DNA from 3 places in the Streptomyces sp. NPDC096046 genome. Region 2 is predicted to be linked to each of the others. Evidence: predicted binding sites of a transcription regulator. Region 2 holds the regulator's gene; each other region holds the start of a gene.
The links. Region 2 encodes HrcA, which represses chaperone genes, less so after heat shock. Its sites were predicted from a motif close to TTNGCACTCNGNNNNNCNGAGTGCNAA; they were not measured.
Positions count from the first base shown of each region.

Region 1: a site for HrcA is predicted at 3,962-3,988, ahead of groL (chaperonin GroEL). Genes of this name have one in related genera too.
Region 3: a site for HrcA is predicted at 3,035-3,061, ahead of groES (co-chaperone GroES). Genes of this name have one in related genera too.

Region 1 covers NZ_JBEOSZ010000013.1:9,168-14,648, forward strand. Annotated here, with positions in the region: gene ABTX62_RS14020 (carboxylesterase/lipase family protein) at 1-750, opposite strand, end outside; gene ABTX62_RS14025 (NADH:flavin oxidoreductase) at 841-1,965, opposite strand; gene groL (chaperonin GroEL) at 2,177-3,799, opposite strand; gene ABTX62_RS14035 (cold-shock protein) at 4,191-4,394, opposite strand; gene ABTX62_RS14040 (MoaD/ThiS family protein) at 4,842-5,117, opposite strand; gene thrC (threonine synthase) at 5,237-5,481, opposite strand, start outside.
Region 2 covers NZ_JBEOSZ010000019.1:81,627-87,107, reverse strand. Annotated here, with positions in the region: gene hemW (radical SAM family heme chaperone HemW) at 1-324, shown strand, start outside; gene ABTX62_RS18725 (DUF3097 domain-containing protein) at 683-1,486, opposite strand; gene ABTX62_RS18720 (MBL fold metallo-hydrolase) at 1,518-2,249, opposite strand; gene hrcA (heat-inducible transcriptional repressor HrcA) at 2,420-3,436, shown strand; gene dnaJ (molecular chaperone DnaJ) at 3,436-4,569, shown strand; gene ABTX62_RS18705 (hypothetical protein) at 4,626-4,754, opposite strand; gene ABTX62_RS18700 (nitronate monooxygenase) at 4,761-5,481, shown strand, end outside.
Region 3 covers NZ_JBEOSZ010000024.1:37,772-43,252, forward strand. Annotated here, with positions in the region: partial or broken gene ABTX62_RS21550 (YciI family protein) at 1-33, shown strand, start outside; gene ABTX62_RS21555 (THUMP-like domain-containing protein) at 27-1,193, opposite strand; gene ABTX62_RS21560 (polysaccharide deacetylase family protein) at 1,313-2,251, shown strand; gene ABTX62_RS21565 (polysaccharide deacetylase family protein) at 2,248-2,991, shown strand; gene groES (co-chaperone GroES) at 3,161-3,469, shown strand; gene groL (chaperonin GroEL) at 3,586-5,211, shown strand.

The DNA of each region.
Region 1 (5,481 bases), on a different contig from region 2:
GCCCAGCTCGGCGGCGAGGTCGGCACCGATGTCCCGGGCCAGCGCGTCGGAGAAGAACGTCCCCGGCACGCTCTGCGCGATCGCCCGCCGGAACAGACCGGCCGCGCGCGGCATGGAGAGCAGCGAGGCGATCGAACCGGCTCCCGCGGACTCCCCGAAGACCGTGACCCGGCCGGGGTCGCCGCCGAAGGACGCGATGTTGTCCCGCACCCACTCCAGCGCGGCCACCTGGTCGAGCAGCCCTCGGTTGGCGGGCGCGCCCTCGATGGACGCGAAACCCTCCATGCCCAGGCGGTAGTTGAGGGAAACGACCACCACGTCACCGTCCGCGGCGAGGTGCCGGGCGTCGTAGCCGGGGCTGCCGGAGTGGCCGAGCTTGTAGGCACCGCCGTAGATCCACACCATGACCGGGCGGCGGGCCGCCGGGTCGGGATCCGGCGTCCAGACGTTGACGGTGAGCCACTCGTCGCCGTCGGGCACCTCGATCAGGCCCGGGCCGCCCAGGCTGCCGAGATCCTGCGGGGGCGGCGGACCGAAGGCGTACGCGTCCCGTATGCCGTTCCAGGCGTCGGCGGGGCGCGGGGCCATGAAGCGGTCCTCGCCCACCGGGGGCGCGGCGAAGGGGATGCCGCGGAAGACCGCGAGTCCCTCCTCCCTCCGTCCGCGCACCGCACCGGCGGTCGTACGGACCACCGGTGCGGGCTCCTCCGAAGGGCCGCCCGCCGACGGGCGGGACTCGGTCGTCGTCATCTGGATCTCCTCGCTCAATGCCGGTGAACAGGCGTTCCGGCCAGTGTCCTTGGCTGACGCAAGCAGATCCAGAGACCCTGGTGACGGGTATCAGCTGAGGGTCTTGAGCGACGCCGGGTCGTACGGGGCGAGGTCCTCGAAGCGGCCGTCGAGGACCTTGCGGGCCCACTCGGGGTCCTGGAGCAGGGCGCGGCCGACGGCGACCAGGTCGAACTCGTCGCGCTCGAAGCGGTCGAGGAGGTTGTCGAGGTCGCCCACTTCGGCGCTCTGGCCCTGGAAGGCCTTGATGAAGTCGCCGTTCAGGCCGACCGAGCCGACGGTGATGGCGGGCTTGCCGGTGAGCTTCTTGGTCCAGCCGGCCAGGTTGAGGTCGGAGTCGTCGAACTCGGGGACCCAGTAGCGGCGGGTGGAGGCGTGGAAGGCGTCGACACCGGCGGCGGCCAGCGGCGTCAGGATGGCCTCCAGCTCCTCGGGCGTCTCGGCGAGGCGGGCGTCGTAGGCCTCCTGCTTCCACTGCGAGTAGCGGAAGATGACGGGGAAGTCCGCGGAGACGCTCGCGCGGACGGCCGCGACGATCTCCTCCGAGAGCTTGGCACGGGCGACCCGGTCGCCGCCGTAGGCGTCGGTGCGGCGGTTGGTGCCTTCCCAGAGGAACTGGTCGAGCAGGTAGCCGTGGGCGCCGTGGATCTCGACGCCGTCGAAGCCGATGCGCTCGGCGGCGGCCGCGGCCTCGGCGAACGCTCCGATGACGGCGTCGATGTCGGTCTGCGTCATGGCCTTGCCGGTGGGCTCCGTCGCGCCGATGCGCAGGCCGGAGGGGCCGACGGCCGGAGCGTCGGCGAACGGCGGCTCGCCCTGGTTGCGGACCATGCCGATGTGCCACAGCTGCGGCACGATCGTGCCGCCGGCGGCGTGCACCGCCTCGGCGACCTTCGCCCAGCCGGCGAGCTGCTCTTCGCCGTGGAACCGGGGCACGCGGTCGCTCTGCCCGGCCGACTCGTGGCCGACGTAGGTGCCCTCGGTGACGATCAGGCCGACTCCGGCGGCGGCGCGGCGCGCGTAGTACGAGACGACGTCCTCGCCGGGCACACCGCCCGGGGAGAACATGCGGGTCATCGGGGCCATCACGATCCGGTTCGGAACGGTCAGGCCGCCCAGCGATACGGGCCGGGACAGCATTGCGGCGGCGCGGGAAGCGGAGGCGGCGACAGTCATGTGGGGGGGGCTCCCTTTTGGATACCGAAGGGTATGTGCATACGCATAGGACTTACGTTTCAACCCCGCGGCCCGCCCCCACCATCCCGCACCGACTGTGATGCCGGTCACGCCCCGTCGTCCGGGCGCACCGGACACGCCCGAGGGCGGCACCTCCCGTCGAACAGGAGGTGCCGCCCTCGGTAAGGACGCCGATCAACCCTCAGGTCGATCAGAAGTCCATGTCACCGCCCGGCATGCCGCCGCCGGCGGGCGCGGCGGCCTTCTCCGGCTTGTCGGCGATGACGGCCTCGGTGGTGAGGAACAGCGCGGCGATGGAGGCGGCGTTCTGCAGAGCGGAGCGCGTCACCTTCGCCGGGTCGATGATGCCTTCGGCGATCATGTCGACGTAGTCACCGGTCGCGGCGTTCAGGCCGTGGCCGACCGGCAGGTTGCGCACCTTCTCGACGATGACGCCACCCTCGAGACCACCGTTGACGGCGATCTGCTTGAGCGGGGCCTCCAGGGCCAGCTTCACGGCGTTGGCGCCGGTCAGCTCGTCGCCCTCCAGGTCCAGCTTCTCGAAGACCGAGGAGGCCTGGAGCAGGGCGACGCCACCACCGGCGACGATGCCCTCCTCGACGGCCGCCTTGGCGTTGCGCACGGCGTCCTCGATGCGGTGCTTGCGCTCCTTGAGCTCCACCTCGGTGGCGGCACCGGCCTTGATGACCGCGACACCGCCGGCGAGCTTCGCCAGGCGCTCCTGCAGCTTCTCGCGGTCGTAGTCCGAGTCGCTGTTCTCGATCTCGGCGCGGATCTGGTTGACCCGGCCCTGGACCTGGTCGGCCGAGCCGGCACCGTCGACGATGGTGGTCTCGTCCTTGGTGATGACGACCTTGCGGGCCTTGCCCAGGAGGTCGATCGTGGCGTTCTCCAGCTTGAGGCCGACCTCCTCGGAGATCACCTCGCCACCGGTGAGGATGCCGATGTCCTGCAGCATCGCCTTGCGGCGGTCGCCGAAGCCCGGGGCCTTGACGGCGACGGACTTGAAGGTGCCGCGGATCTTGTTGACGACCAGGGTCGACAGGGCCTCGCCCTCGACGTCCTCGGCGATGATCAGCAGCGGCTTGCCCGACTGCATGACCTTCTCCAGGAGCGGGAGCAGGTCCTTGACGTTGGAGATCTTGGAGTTCGCGATCAGGATGTACGGGTCGTCGAGGACGGCCTCCATACGCTCCATGTCGGTGGCGAAGTACGCCGAGATGTAGCCCTTGTCGAAGCGCATACCCTCGGTGAGCTCCAGCTCCAGACCGAAGGTCTGGGACTCCTCGACGGTGATGACGCCTTCCTTGCCGACCTTGTCCATGGCCTCGGCGATGAGCTCGCCGATCTGGGTGTCGGCGGCGGAGATGGAGGCCGTGGAGGCGATCTGCTCCTTGGTCTCGACGTCCTTGGCCTGCTCCAGCAGGGCGGCGGAGACGGCCTCGACGGCCTTCTCGATACCGCGCTTGAGGGCCATCGGGTTGGCGCCGGCGGCTACGTTGCGCAGGCCCTCCTTGACCAGGGCCTGGGCGAGCACGGTCGCGGTGGTCGTACCGTCACCGGCGACGTCGTCCGTCTTCTTGGCGACTTCCTTGACCAGCTCGGCGCCGATCTTCTCGTACGGGTCCTCGAGCTCGATCTCCTTGGCGATGGACACACCATCGTTGGTGATCGTGGGCGCGCCCCACTTCTTCTCGAGGACGACGTTGCGGCCCTTGGGGCCGAGCGTCACCTTCACGGCGTCCGCGAGCTGGTTCATGCCGCGCTCGAGGCCGCGCCGCGCCTCCTCGTCGAACGCGATGATCTTGGCCATGTGAAGTGGTCCCTCCAGGACTGGGGGTGATTACTTCGGACCGCGCCCGCGCCCGCGACGGACGGCCCCCGACCGGTTGGTTCCTTGCCCCATCCGGTCCGTGGGCCTCACCGACCCGGTCCTTACGTTGTCACTCTCACCTTCAGAGTGCTAACGCAATGATTAGCACTCGACCCCCGAGAGTGCAAGGCGCGCTCGCGTAGTGAGTGCTCCTCGGGGGGTGGCGGTCGGGTGACGGGCGGGCGCGAGCGCCCCCCGGGCCGGGCAAGGGCGCCGGCCGCCCTCGAACACCGTCCGGCACCCCTTCGAACAGGCCGAAGGGCCCGCACCCCCGGGGGGTACGGGCCCTTCTGAGAAGACCGGTCGCTTGAGCGTTGGTCGTGGTGCGCGTTCAGGCAGAGACGCGAACCATGTCGGCCTGCGGTCCCTTCTGGCCCTGCGAGATCTCGAACTCGACCCGCTGGCCCTCTTCAAGGGTGCGGTAGCCGTCCATCTGAATCGCGCTGTAGTGGACGAAAACATCCGCACCACCGTCGACCGCGATGAAGCCGTACCCCTTCTCCGCGTTGAACCACTTGACGGTGCCCTGAGCCATGCCTAACTCCCCTATTACTGGCCCTTGCACAGATCCACACTTCGCGGATCCGGGTCAGACCTCACCCCCCACGGTTGGGGGCGTGCGCCGGAACGCGTCGACCGCGGCTGAATGTATCTGTCCAACTGCCGTCTGCAACAGGTCAATCGGACGAGAATTCTGGACGCACACGGTCCGGAATGTAGGGAGAATTCGCCCGAATTCAGGGCAAGTCGGGCTCCACAAAAGGAACAAAAGCCGCAAAAGATGCGCACACTTTGGCTACATCTTGTCGGGCTCGCGGCAGGAATTCAGGGTTCCGATCAGAGGATCTGGATCGCGTTCCCCAACTGTACCGCGCTCAATCACACAGAATTGCCCCCTCCGCTTCTCTCACGGAGGGGGCAATTCGATGAACTCACAGTGACGGCGGTTACCGAAGGTAATAAACGGGTCGGCCGACCGGTTTCAGCCGCCGGCGACGGCGGGAATGATCGACACCCCGGCGCCGTCGGGCGTCGCCGTCTCCAGCCCCTGTTCGAACCGCACGTCGTCGTCATTGACGTACACATTGACGAACCGGCGCAGCTTGCCCTGGTCGTCCAGCACCCGGGCGGCGATCCCGGTGTGGTTCTTCTCCAGATCGGCGATGACCTCGCCGAGATTCGCCCCCTCGGCGGCGACCTCGGCCTGACCGCCGGTGTAGGTGCGCAGGATGGTGGGGATGCGAACGGTGACGCTCATGACTTTCAAACCTCCGGATCGGGTGACGCACCTGCCCTTAGGGGCGCGGGGCTGTGTCGATATGCGGCTCCGCCGCGTGGGCGCGACCAGCCCCCACGGCCCGCAGCGAACAACGACGCTCAGACGAGCCCGGCCTCACGGAACGACTCGAGGTTGGGGCGAATGGTCGCCGTCAGACCCGTGCCCGCCACCGCGTCCAGCGTCTTGAGTCCATCGCCGGTGTTGAGCACGACAGTGGTCCTGGTGGGGTCGAGCAGCCCGTTCTCCAGCAGCTTCTTCGTCACACCCACCGTCACCCCACCGGCGGTCTCCGCGAAGATCCCCTCGGTCCGAGCCAGGATCTTGATCGCCTCGACGACCTGCT
Region 2 (5,481 bases):
GCGCACAGTCATGTGGGCGGGGTGCGGTGGTGGAACGTGAAGCATCCGGGGGCGTACGCGGCCGCGCTGGCTGCGGGGAGGTCGCCGGGGGCGGGGCGTGAGGTGCTCTCGCAGGAGGACCGGCGGGTCGAGCGGATCCTGCTGGAGCTCCGGCTGCGGGACGGGGCGCCGTTGTCGCTGCTGCGGGAGGAGGGGCTCGCGGCGTCTCGGCGGGCCCTGTCCGAAGGATTGCTCCAGGAGGGGCTGTATGCGCAGGGCCGTGCTGTGCTGACCTTGCGCGGGCGGTTGCTGGCGGACGGGGTGGTGCGCGATCTCGTGGACTGAGGTGCTCGGGGCCGGTGCTGCGGCCGGGCGGGTGCGCGGCCCGGCGTAGCGGGGTGCCTCCCCGGGGTCCCGGGGTCCCCGGATTCCCCGGCTTCCCGGGGTCCCCGGATTCCCCGGATTCCCCGGCTTCCCGGGGTCCCCGGATTCCCCGGATTCCCCGGATTCCCCGGATTCCCCGGCTTCCCGGGGCCCCCGGGCTCCCCGGACTCCCCGGGCTCCCCGGGGTCCCCGGCTCCCCGGCTCCCCGGGGTCCCCGGAATCCCCAGGGTCCGGGGAATCCCCGGGCTCCCCGAGCAGGGGCGCCCTCAGCGCCCACCTGGGCCGCCGCAGCGGCACGATGGCCCGCAGTCGAGCGCGGCTACGGCGCCGTGACGAAGTCGATCAGTTCCTCGACCCTGCCCAGCAGCTCCGGCTCCAGGTCCTTGTACGAGTGCACCCCCGACAGGATCCGCTGCCAGGCCGCCCCCGTGTTCTCCGGCCAGCCCAGGGCCCTGCACACGCCCGTCTTCCAGTCCTCGCCGCGGGGGACGCGGGGCCAGGCGCCGATGCCCAGGGACGACGGCTTCACCGCCTCCCAGACGTCGATGTACGGGTGGCCCACGACCAGGGCGTGGTCACTGGTGACGGACCGGGCGATGCGCCACTCCTTCGAGCCCGGGACCAGGTGGTCGACCAGGACGCCGAGGCGGGCGTCCGGCCCGGGGGCGAACTCGGAGACGATCGAGGGAAGGTCGTCGACGCCCTCCAGGTACTCCACGACCACGCCCTCGATGCGCAGGTCGTCGCCCCACACCCTCTCGACCAGCTCGGCGTCGTGGCGGCCCTCGACGTAGATGCGGCCGGCGCGGGCCACGCGGGCGCGCGCGCCGGGGACGGCGACCGACCCGGAGGCCGTGCGGGCGGGACGCGCGGGGCCGCCCGGGGCCGGGCGGACGAGGGTCACCACCCTGCCCTCCAGCAGGAAGCCGCGCGGCTCCAGGGGAAACACCCGGTGCTTGCCGAAGCGGTCCTCCAGCGTCACCGTGCCCGCCTCGCAGCGGATCACCGCACCGCAGAAGCCGGTCCCCGGCTCCTCCACGACCAGACCCGGCTCCGCCGCGACCTCTGGCACCGGCTTGGGCTTCTTCCACGGGGGAGTCAGATCGGCGGAGTACTGGCGCATTCGAATGACGATAGGAGAAGGCGAACGGCGATCACCGCGACACGCCGAAACGCGCCGCCAGCGCGTCGCGTTGCGCCCGCACGAACGCCGCGTCCACCACCGCTCCGTGACCGGGGACGTACAGCGCGTCCTCGCCGCCCAGGCCGAGCAGCCGGTCCAGGGCGGCCGGCCAGTGCGACGGCACGGCGTCCGGGCCCGCCTGCGGCTCACCCGACTCCTCGACCAGGTCGCCGCAGAACACCACCTCCGGATCTCCCGGCACCAGCACCGCCAGGTCGTACGCGGTGTGCCCGGGGCCGACGTTCGCCAGCAGGACCTGCCGGCCGCCGCCCAGATCGAGGGTCCACTCGCCGGAGACCAGATGGCCGGGCGGGGCCAGCCGCTCCGCCGCCTCCCCGGCCGTGTCAGCCGCCAGACCGTTGCGCACCGCGTCCGCGCGCAGGTCCTCCCGGTCCCGCACCCGCGTCAGCACCGCGTCCACGCCCACCGCGCCGAACACCTCGGTGTCCGTGAAGGCCGCCGCCCCGAAGACATGGTCGAAGTGGGGATGGGTCAGCGCGAGATGCGTCACACGGTGACCCGCGGCCGCCCCCGCCTGCGCCCGCACCTTCGCGCCCTCGGCGAGGCTCGACCCCGCGTCGATCACGAGGGCGGCGCCGTCGCCGACCACCAGCCCCGCCGTGCAGTCCCACACCGGCAGCCGGCACCGCCCCACCCCGGCGGCCACGCGCTCCCACCCGAGGTCTTCCCAAGTCACCGTCATACGGCGACGCTAGCGGTGCGCCTCGCCCGGGGCACGGCGCCGCACGACCAGCCTTGCCGGGGGTGTACCCCACCGCCGTACACTGGGCCGGGGAATGCTGGCACTCGCACGCGCAGAGTGCCAGGCCGGACCGGCAGGGCAGCAGACGGAGACATCTGGAGGTGTGCGCGATGCTCAGTGAACGCAGGCTTCAGGTGCTGCGCGCCATCGTCCAGGACTACGTCGGCACCGAGGAGCCGGTGGGCTCCAAGGCCCTCACCGAGCGGCACAGCCTCGGCGTCTCCCCGGCCACCGTCCGCAACGACATGGCGGCCCTGGAGGACGAGGGATACATCGCCCAGCCGCACACCAGCGCCGGGCGCATCCCCACCGACAAGGGCTACCGGCTGTTCGTCGACAAGCTCGCCGGCGTCAAGCCGATGACCGCGCCCGAGCGGCGCGCGATCCAGAACTTCCTCGAGGGTGCCGTCGACCTCGACGACGTCGTGGCGCGCACGGTACGGCTGCTCGCGCAGCTCACGCGCCAGGTCGCCGTGGTGCAGTACCCGTCGCTGACCCGCTCGACCGTGCGGCACGTGGAGTTGCTCTCCCTGGCGCCCGCCCGGGTGATGCTCGTGCTGATCACGGACACCGGGCGGGTCGAGCAGCGGGTGGTCGACTGCCCGGCGCCCTTCGGCGACGCCTCGCTCGCGGATCTGCGCGCGCGCCTCAACAGCCGGGTGGCGAACCGCCGTTTCGCGGATGTGCCCAGTCTGGTGGAGGATCTCCCGGAGGCGTTCGAGCACGAGGACCGGGGTACGGTCTCCACGGTGCTCTCCACACTCCTGGAGACGCTCGTCGAGGAGAACGAGGAGCGGCTGATGATCGGCGGCACCGCCAATCTGACCCGCTTCGGTCATGACTTCCCCCTCACGATCCGGCCGGTGCTGGAGGCGCTGGAGGAGCAGGTCGTGCTCCTGAAGCTGCTCGGCGAGGCGCAGGATCCGGGCGTGACCGTACGGATCGGTCACGAGAACGCCCACGAAGGACTCAACTCCACGTCCGTCGTGTCGGTCGGCTACGGTTCGGGCGGCGAGGCAGTCGCCAAGCTCGGCGTGGTCGGACCGACCCGCATGGACTACCCGGGAACGATGGGAGCGGTACGCGCAGTGGCACGGTACGTCGGACAGATCCTGGCGGAGTCGTAGTGGCCACGGACTACTACGCCGTACTCGGCGTGCGCCGCGACGCGTCGCAGGAAGAGATCAAGAAGGCCTTCCGGCGGCTCGCCCGCGAGCTGCATCCGGACGTCAACCCCGATCCGAAGACCCAGGAGCGGTTCAAGGAGATCAACGCCGCTTACGAGGTGCTGTCGGACCCGCAGAAGAAGCAGGTCTACGACCTCGGCGGCGACCCGCTCTCGCAGGCCGGCGGCGGCGCGGGCGGCTTCGGAGCCGGCGGCTTCGGGAACTTCTCGGACATCATGGACGCGTTCTTCGGCACGGCGTCGCAGCGCGGACCGCGCTCGCGTACCCGCCGCGGCCAGGACGCCATGATCCGTATCGAGGTCGAGCTCGACGAGGCCGCCTTCGGCACGACGAAGGACATCCAGGTCGACACGGCCGTCGTCTGCAACACCTGCAGCGGTGAGGGCGCGGCCCCGGGCACCTCCGCCCAGACGTGTGACATGTGCCGCGGCCGAGGTGAGGTCTCGCAGGTCACCCGCTCCTTCCTGGGCCAGGTCATGACCTCGCGCCCCTGCCCGCAGTGCCAGGGCTTCGGCACGGTCGTCCCGACGCCGTGCCCCGAGTGCGCGGGCGACGGCCGCGTCCGGTCCCGCCGCACGCTCACGGTCAAGATCCCGGCCGGTGTCGACAACGGCACGCGCATCCAGCTCGCCGGCGAGGGCGAGGTCGGCCCCGGCGGTGGCCCGGCCGGTGACCTCTACGTCGAGATCCACGAACTGCCCCACGCGCAGTTCCAGCGCCGCGGCGACGACCTGCACTGCACGGTGACGCTCCCGATGACTGCGGCCGCCCTCGGCACGAAGGTGCCGCTGGAGACGCTCGACGGCCTCGAAGAGGTCGACATCCGCCCGGGCACCCAGTCCGGCCAGTCGATCCCGCTGCACGGCCGGGGCATCACCCACCTGCGCGGCGGCGGACGCGGCGACCTCATCGTCCACGTCGAGGTCACCACCCCGACCAAGCTCGACCCCGAGCAGGAACGCCTGCTGCGCGAGCTCGCCAAGCTCCGCGGCGAGGAGCGCCCCACGGGCCAGTTCCAGCCGGGTCAGCAGGGGTTGTTCTCGCGGTTGAAGGATGCCTTCAACGGGCGCTGACGCGGGTGCTCGGGGTGCTGCCGGGGGTTCGGGGGTTTGTCCCCCGGGTGGCGTGGTCAGCCGGGTCGGCAGGGGTTGTTCTCGCGGTCGAAGGACGCCCGCAGCGGGCGCTGGAACGGGTCGTGCTTCTGGTCTATGCCAGTCGGCAGGCCGGTTTCGGGGTTGTTCGGAGGACGTGACAACATGCGGTCATGTCCTCCGCACTGACCGATCTCTTCCCCCTCCCGATCGTGCAGGCCCCCATGGCGGGCGGCGTCTCCGTGCCGCAGCTCGCCGCCGCCGTGTGCGAAGCGGGAGGGCTCGGTTTCCTCGCCGCCGGGTACAAGACCGCCGACGGGATGTACCAGGAGATCAAGCAGCTTCGGAGCCTCACCGGCAGGCCCTTCGGCGTCAACGTGTTCATGCCGCAGCCGGAGTACGCCGACCCCGCCGCCGTCGACGTCTACGCCCACCAACTGGCCGGCGAGGCCACCTGGTACGAGACCGAGCTCGGCGATCCGGACAGCGGACGCGACGACGGCTTCGAGGCCAAGCTCGTGGTGCTGCGCGACAACCCCGTGCCGGTGGTGTCGTTCCACTTCGGTGTCCCCGGCCGTGAGGTCGTCGACACCCTGCACCGGGTCGGCACCTTCGTCCTGGCCGCCGCGACCACTCCCGACGAGGCCCGGGCGGTGGAGCGGGCGGGCGCGGACGCGGTCATCGCCCAGGGCGTCGAGGCGGGCGGCCACCAGGGCACCCACCGGGACATCCCCGAGACGGACGGGTCCGGCATCGGGCTGCTGTCGCTGATCGCCCAGGTCCGCGAGGCCGTGAGCATCCCGGTCATCGCCGCGGGCGGCATCATGCGCGGCGGCCAGATCGCCGGGGTCCTCGCGGCGGGCGCGAGCGCGGCCCAGCTGGGCACCGCCTTCC
Region 3 (5,481 bases), on a different contig from region 2:
ACCGAGTCCAAGGAGGTCATCGGCGGCTACTCGGCGGGATGCCCGATGAGCATCGCCGGTGCCCCCGCGACCCGGGTCAGGAACACCGTGGCCGCGTGCGGGCCCTGCGGCTTGACCTTCCTGCGGAGCTCCTCCGGCTCCACCGCCGAGCCCCGTTTCTTGACGGTCAGCGTGCCCACCCGCCGCTCCCGCAGCAGCGCCTTCAGCTTCTTGAGGTTGAAGGGCAGATGGTCGGTGATCTCGTAGGCCGTGGCGTACGGGGTGGGATGCAGGGCGTCGGCCGTGACATACGCGATGGTCGCGTCGAGCAGCCCTCCGCCCACCTGTTCGGCCACCTCGGCGACCAGGTGGGCGCGGATGACGGCGCCGTCGGGCTCGTACAGGTAGCGGCCGGGCGGGCGGACCTCCGGGTCGGGCAGGCCGCGGGAGAGCAGGGTGCGGGGGCCCGGCAGGAGGGTGGCCCGGACCGCCGCCGGTTCGGTGCCGAACCACAGCACCGCCTCCTTGACGTCTCCGCCGTCGGAGATCCACTCGGCCTCCGCGTCCTCCGGAACCGCCTCGTGCGGGATGCCGGGGGCGACCTTGAGCGCGGCGGCCCGGGGGGCCCGGCGGGCGGCGGAGACCGCCCAGGACAGGGGCGGTGAGTAGGCCTCGGGGTCGAAGATCCGGCCCCGTCCGCCGCGCCGGGCGGGGTCGACGAACACGGCGTCGAAACGGGCCGTGTCCACGTCCGTGACGTCCGCCTCGCGCACCTCGATGAGGCCGGCCAGTCCCAGCGCGTCGGCGTTGGCCCGGGCCGCCGCGGCCGTCTGCGGGTCCCGGTCCACGGCCAGCACCCGGATCCCGGCGCGGGCCAGCGCGATCGCGTCACCGCCGATGCCGCAGCACAGGTCGGCGACCGAGGTGACGCCCAGCTCGGCCATGCGCCGGGCCCGGTAGGCCGCCACGCTCGCCCGGGTCGACTGCTCGACCCCGTTCGGCGTGAAGAACATCCGGCCCGCGTCCTGCGCCCCGAACTTCACCGCCGCCCGCTGCCGCAGCCGCGCCTGGCCCAGCGCCGCCGACACCAGCTCGGCGGGATGCTCGCGGCGCAGCCGGGTCGCGACGGCCAGCTCCCGCGCCGGGTCGGTGTCCCGCACCTCGTCGAGGAGGGCGCGGCCTTCGGGGCTGAGGAGGGGAGCGAGGTCGTTCACCGGATCATTGTCGGCCACGGCGGCGGCCGCGGGGCGTGTGGGCCAGTCGGTGGATGGTGGGCCACCGGCCGCGGTGTCGGGGCGGGATCGGCCGGAGAGGGCTGCGAGGATCCGGCACCATGCGAGCAGTCGTACAAAGTGACAAAAGCCGGGCATCGGGGCGGACGTCCGCCGGTGCGCGGATCGTCCTGGCCGTGCTCGTCCTCGCCGCCATCGCCTCCGGCTGCGCCGAGGGCGGCGGCAGCGACCGGGTCCCCCCGGCCGGCGGGCAGCAGCCCCTCGACGCGCCCCCGGCCCGCGCGCTCGACTCCTACGCCACCAGGCTGCGCGCCGCGCACGCCGCCCGGGTCGCCGCCGCACACCGCTGGAACCTGCGCAAGGTCCCCCTGGCCGCCCCGCCGCCTCCCACGACGAAGCCCGGGATCAGGACCCGCAAGGGCTTCGAGGTGGACGGCCACCGGGAGCTGGACCTCCCGCCCGTCTTCACCACGATCCCCACCCGGGACAAGGTCGTCTTCCTCACCATCGACGACGGCGCCGAGAAGGACCCGGCGTTCCTGCGGATGATGAGCGACCTGGACGTCCCGTACACGGCCTTCCTCAGCGGCTACCTCATCAAGGACGACCCCCGCTACTTCCGGAGGATGCAGTCGCGGGGCGTGGTCCTGAACAACCACACGCTGCACCACCCCGACCTGCGGGGCATGTCGTACCGCGCGCAGAAGCGCGAGATCTGCGGCATGCAGAGCTACATGGAGCGGCGGTTCGGCAAACGGCCCGCCCTCTTCCGTCCGCCCTTCGGCAGCTACGACCGGACGACCCTGCGCGCCGCCAAGGCCTGCGGCATCGCCTACGCGCCCCTGTGGAACGAGGAGGTCTTCGCCGACCACTGGGAGTACCGCGAGGCGGACCGGAAGCTGCGCCCGGGCGACATCGTCCTCACCCACTTCCGGGGCCGCGACCAGTGGAAGGGCACGATGACCGACATGGTCCGCCGTTTCCTCGACAAGGTCACGGCCCAGGGCTACGCGGTCGGGCGGCTGGAGGACTACCTGTGAGGCGGCCGGCCGCCGCGCTGCTGTGCGCCGTCGTGCTGGCCGGCTGCGCCGGGGCGGGGCAGGGGCCGGGCACCGCCGACGGGCGGGCCCAGGACCCGGGTGCGGTGAGCGGCACCCGCCGGCTGCCGCCCGTCGTGGACCACGTCGCCACCCGCGACCCGGTCGTCTTCCTCACCTACGACGACGGCGCCGAACGCGACCCCCGCTTCATCGGCCTCGTGCGTGAACGGCGGCTCCCGGTCAGCATGTTCCTCACGGACAGCGTCGTGGGGCCCGGCTACGGCCACTTCGCCCGGCTGCGCGCGGTCGGCGCGTCCATCCAGAACCACACGCTCGACCACCCCGCCCTGCGCGGCCTGCCCTACGCCGGCCAGCGCGCCGAGATCTGCGGCCAGCAGCACAAACTGCGCTCCCGCTTCGGCATCAGCCCCCGCCTGTTCCGCCCGCCCTACGGCACCTACGACACGACGACCCTGCGCGCCGCGGCCGACTGCGGCATCACGGCGGTCGTCCTGTGGCGGGCGTCCGCGAACGCCGAGGGCGAGCTGACCTACACCCGCGGCCACTTTGGGCTGCGACCCGGCGACATCGTCTCGGTGCCGTCGGGCGAGACGGCCTCCCCGACCCTGACGGAACGGACCGAGCGGCTGTTGCGGGAGATCGAGCGGAGGGGGCTTCGGGTGGGGCGGCTGGAGGACTACCTGGAGGGAACACCTGGCCGACGCGCCGCGGCGAATTAGCAGTCCGCTTGACCGAGTGCTAATCACAGTCATAGTCTCGGCTCTGGCACTCCCCCTAGGAGAGTGCCAACACAGCGACGGGCAGGTCCGGCACCCGCGACGACGGATCCACCTGGTCGCCACCTCAGACAGTTAACCCCGTGAGATCTCCGAAGGGGGAGGTCGGATCGTGACGACCACCAGCTCCAAGGTTGCCATCAAGCCGCTCGAGGACCGCATTGTGGTCCAGCCGCTCGACGCCGAGCAGACCACCGCCTCTGGCCTGGTCATCCCGGACACCGCTAAGGAGAAGCCCCAGGAGGGCGTCGTCCTGGCCGTGGGCCCGGGCCGCTTCGAGGACGGTAACCGTCTTCCGCTCGACGTCTCCGTCGGCGACGTCGTGCTCTACAGCAAGTACGGCGGCACCGAGGTGAAGTACAACGGCGAGGAGTACCTCGTCCTCTCGGCCCGCGACGTGCTCGCGATCGTCGAGAAGTAATTCACCCCAAGCACATTGCTTTGAACTGCGCCCCTGGCCCCCGCGATCGATAAGAAGCCGGGCGCCCGGGGCGCAGTGTCGTTCACCCCAGATTCCGGAAGAGGGCTCACGCTCCCATGGCGAAGATCCTGAAGTTCGACGAGGACGCCCGTCGCGCCCTCGAGCGCGGCGTCAACAAGCTTGCCGACACGGTCAAGGTGACGATCGGCCCCAAGGGCCGCAACGTCGTCATCGACAAGAAGTTCGGCGCTCCCACCATCACCAACGACGGTGTCACGATCGCCCGCGAGGTCGAGATCGAGGACCCGTACGAGAACCTCGGTGCCCAGCTGGTCAAGGAGGTGGCGACCAAGACCAACGACATCGCGGGTGACGGTACGACCACCGCGACCGTGCTCGCCCAGGCGCTCGTACGCGAGGGCCTGAAGAACGTCGCCGCCGGTGCCTCCCCGGCCGCCCTGAAGAAGGGCATCGACGCCGCCGTCGCCGCTGTCTCCGAGGAACTGCTCGCGTCGGCCCGCCCGATCGACGAGAAGTCCGACATCGCCGCCGTCGCCGCCCTGTCCGCCCAGGACAGCCAGGTCGGCGAGCTCATCGCCGAGGCGATGGACAAGGTCGGCAAGGACGGTGTCATCACCGTCGAGGAGTCCAACACCTTCGGTCTGGAGCTGGACTTCACCGAGGGCATGGCCTTCGACAAGGGCTACCTGTCGCCGTACTTCGTGACGGACCAGGAGCGCATGGAAGCCGTCCTGGACGACCCGTACATCCTCATCACGCAGGGCAAGATCTCCGCCATCGCGGACCTCCTGCCGCTGCTGGAGAAGGTCATCCAGTCCAACGCCTCCAAGCCGCTGCTGATCATCGCCGAGGACGTCGAGGGCGAGGCCCTGTCGACGCTCGTCGTGAACAAGATCCGCGGCACGTTCAACGCCGTCGCCGTGAAGGCCCCCGGCTTCGGCGACCGCCGCAAGGCGATGCTGCAGGACCTGGCCGTCCTCACCGGCGCCACGGTCGTCTCCGAGGAGGTCGGCCTCAAGCTCGACCAGGTCGGCCTGGACGTGCTCGGCTCCGCCCGCCGCGTCACCGTCACCAAGGACGACACCACGGTCGTCGACGGCGCCGGCAACAAGGACGACGTGCAGGGCCGCGTCGCCCAGATCAAGGCCGAGATCGAGTCCACCGACTCCGACTGGGACCGCGAGAAGCTTCAGGAGCGCCTCGCGAAGCTGGCCGGCGGCGTGTGCGTCATCCGTGTGGGTGCCGCCACCGAGGTCGAGCTCAAGGAGCGCAAGCACCGTCTGGAGGACGCCATCTCCGCGACCCGCGCCGCGGTCGAGGAGGGCATCGTCTCCGGTGGTGGCTCCGCGCTGGTCCACGCCGTCAAGGTCCTCGAGGGCAACCTCGGCAAGACCGGCGACGAGGCCACGGGTGTCGCGGTCGTCCGCAAGGCCGCCGTCGAGCCGCTGCGCTGGATCGCCGAGAACGCCGGCCTGGAGGGCTACGTCATCACCTCCAAGGTCGCCGAGCTCGACAAGGGCCAGGGCTTCAACGCCGCCACCGGCGAGTACGGCGACCTGGTCAAGGCCGGCGTCATCGACCCGGTCAAGGTCACCCGCTCCGCCCTGGAGAACGCCGCCTCCATCGCCTCCCTCCTCCTCACGACCGAGACCCTGGTCGTCGAGAAGAAGGAAGAGGAGGAGCCGGCCGCCGGCGGTCACAGCCACGGCCACTCCCACTGAGGCATGACGGCTGAGGGCTGACGACGTCATCCCGCCCGAGCCCGAACGAAGGCCCGGCACCCCGGAGACGGGGCTGCCGGGCCTTCGCCGTGCCGTCCGCCGGTCGGGGAACCGGCGCACCGGTCAGCGCCCTCCTACACACCGGAGCAGAAGGGGGTGGCGATGAGCCGGGCGCTCTACGAGGAACGGTCCAGGAGCCCACTGGCGCGCACCGCGGAACTCACCGAGGACCGGCTGCGCAGAGGCGGCCGGACCACACCGCTGGACGAG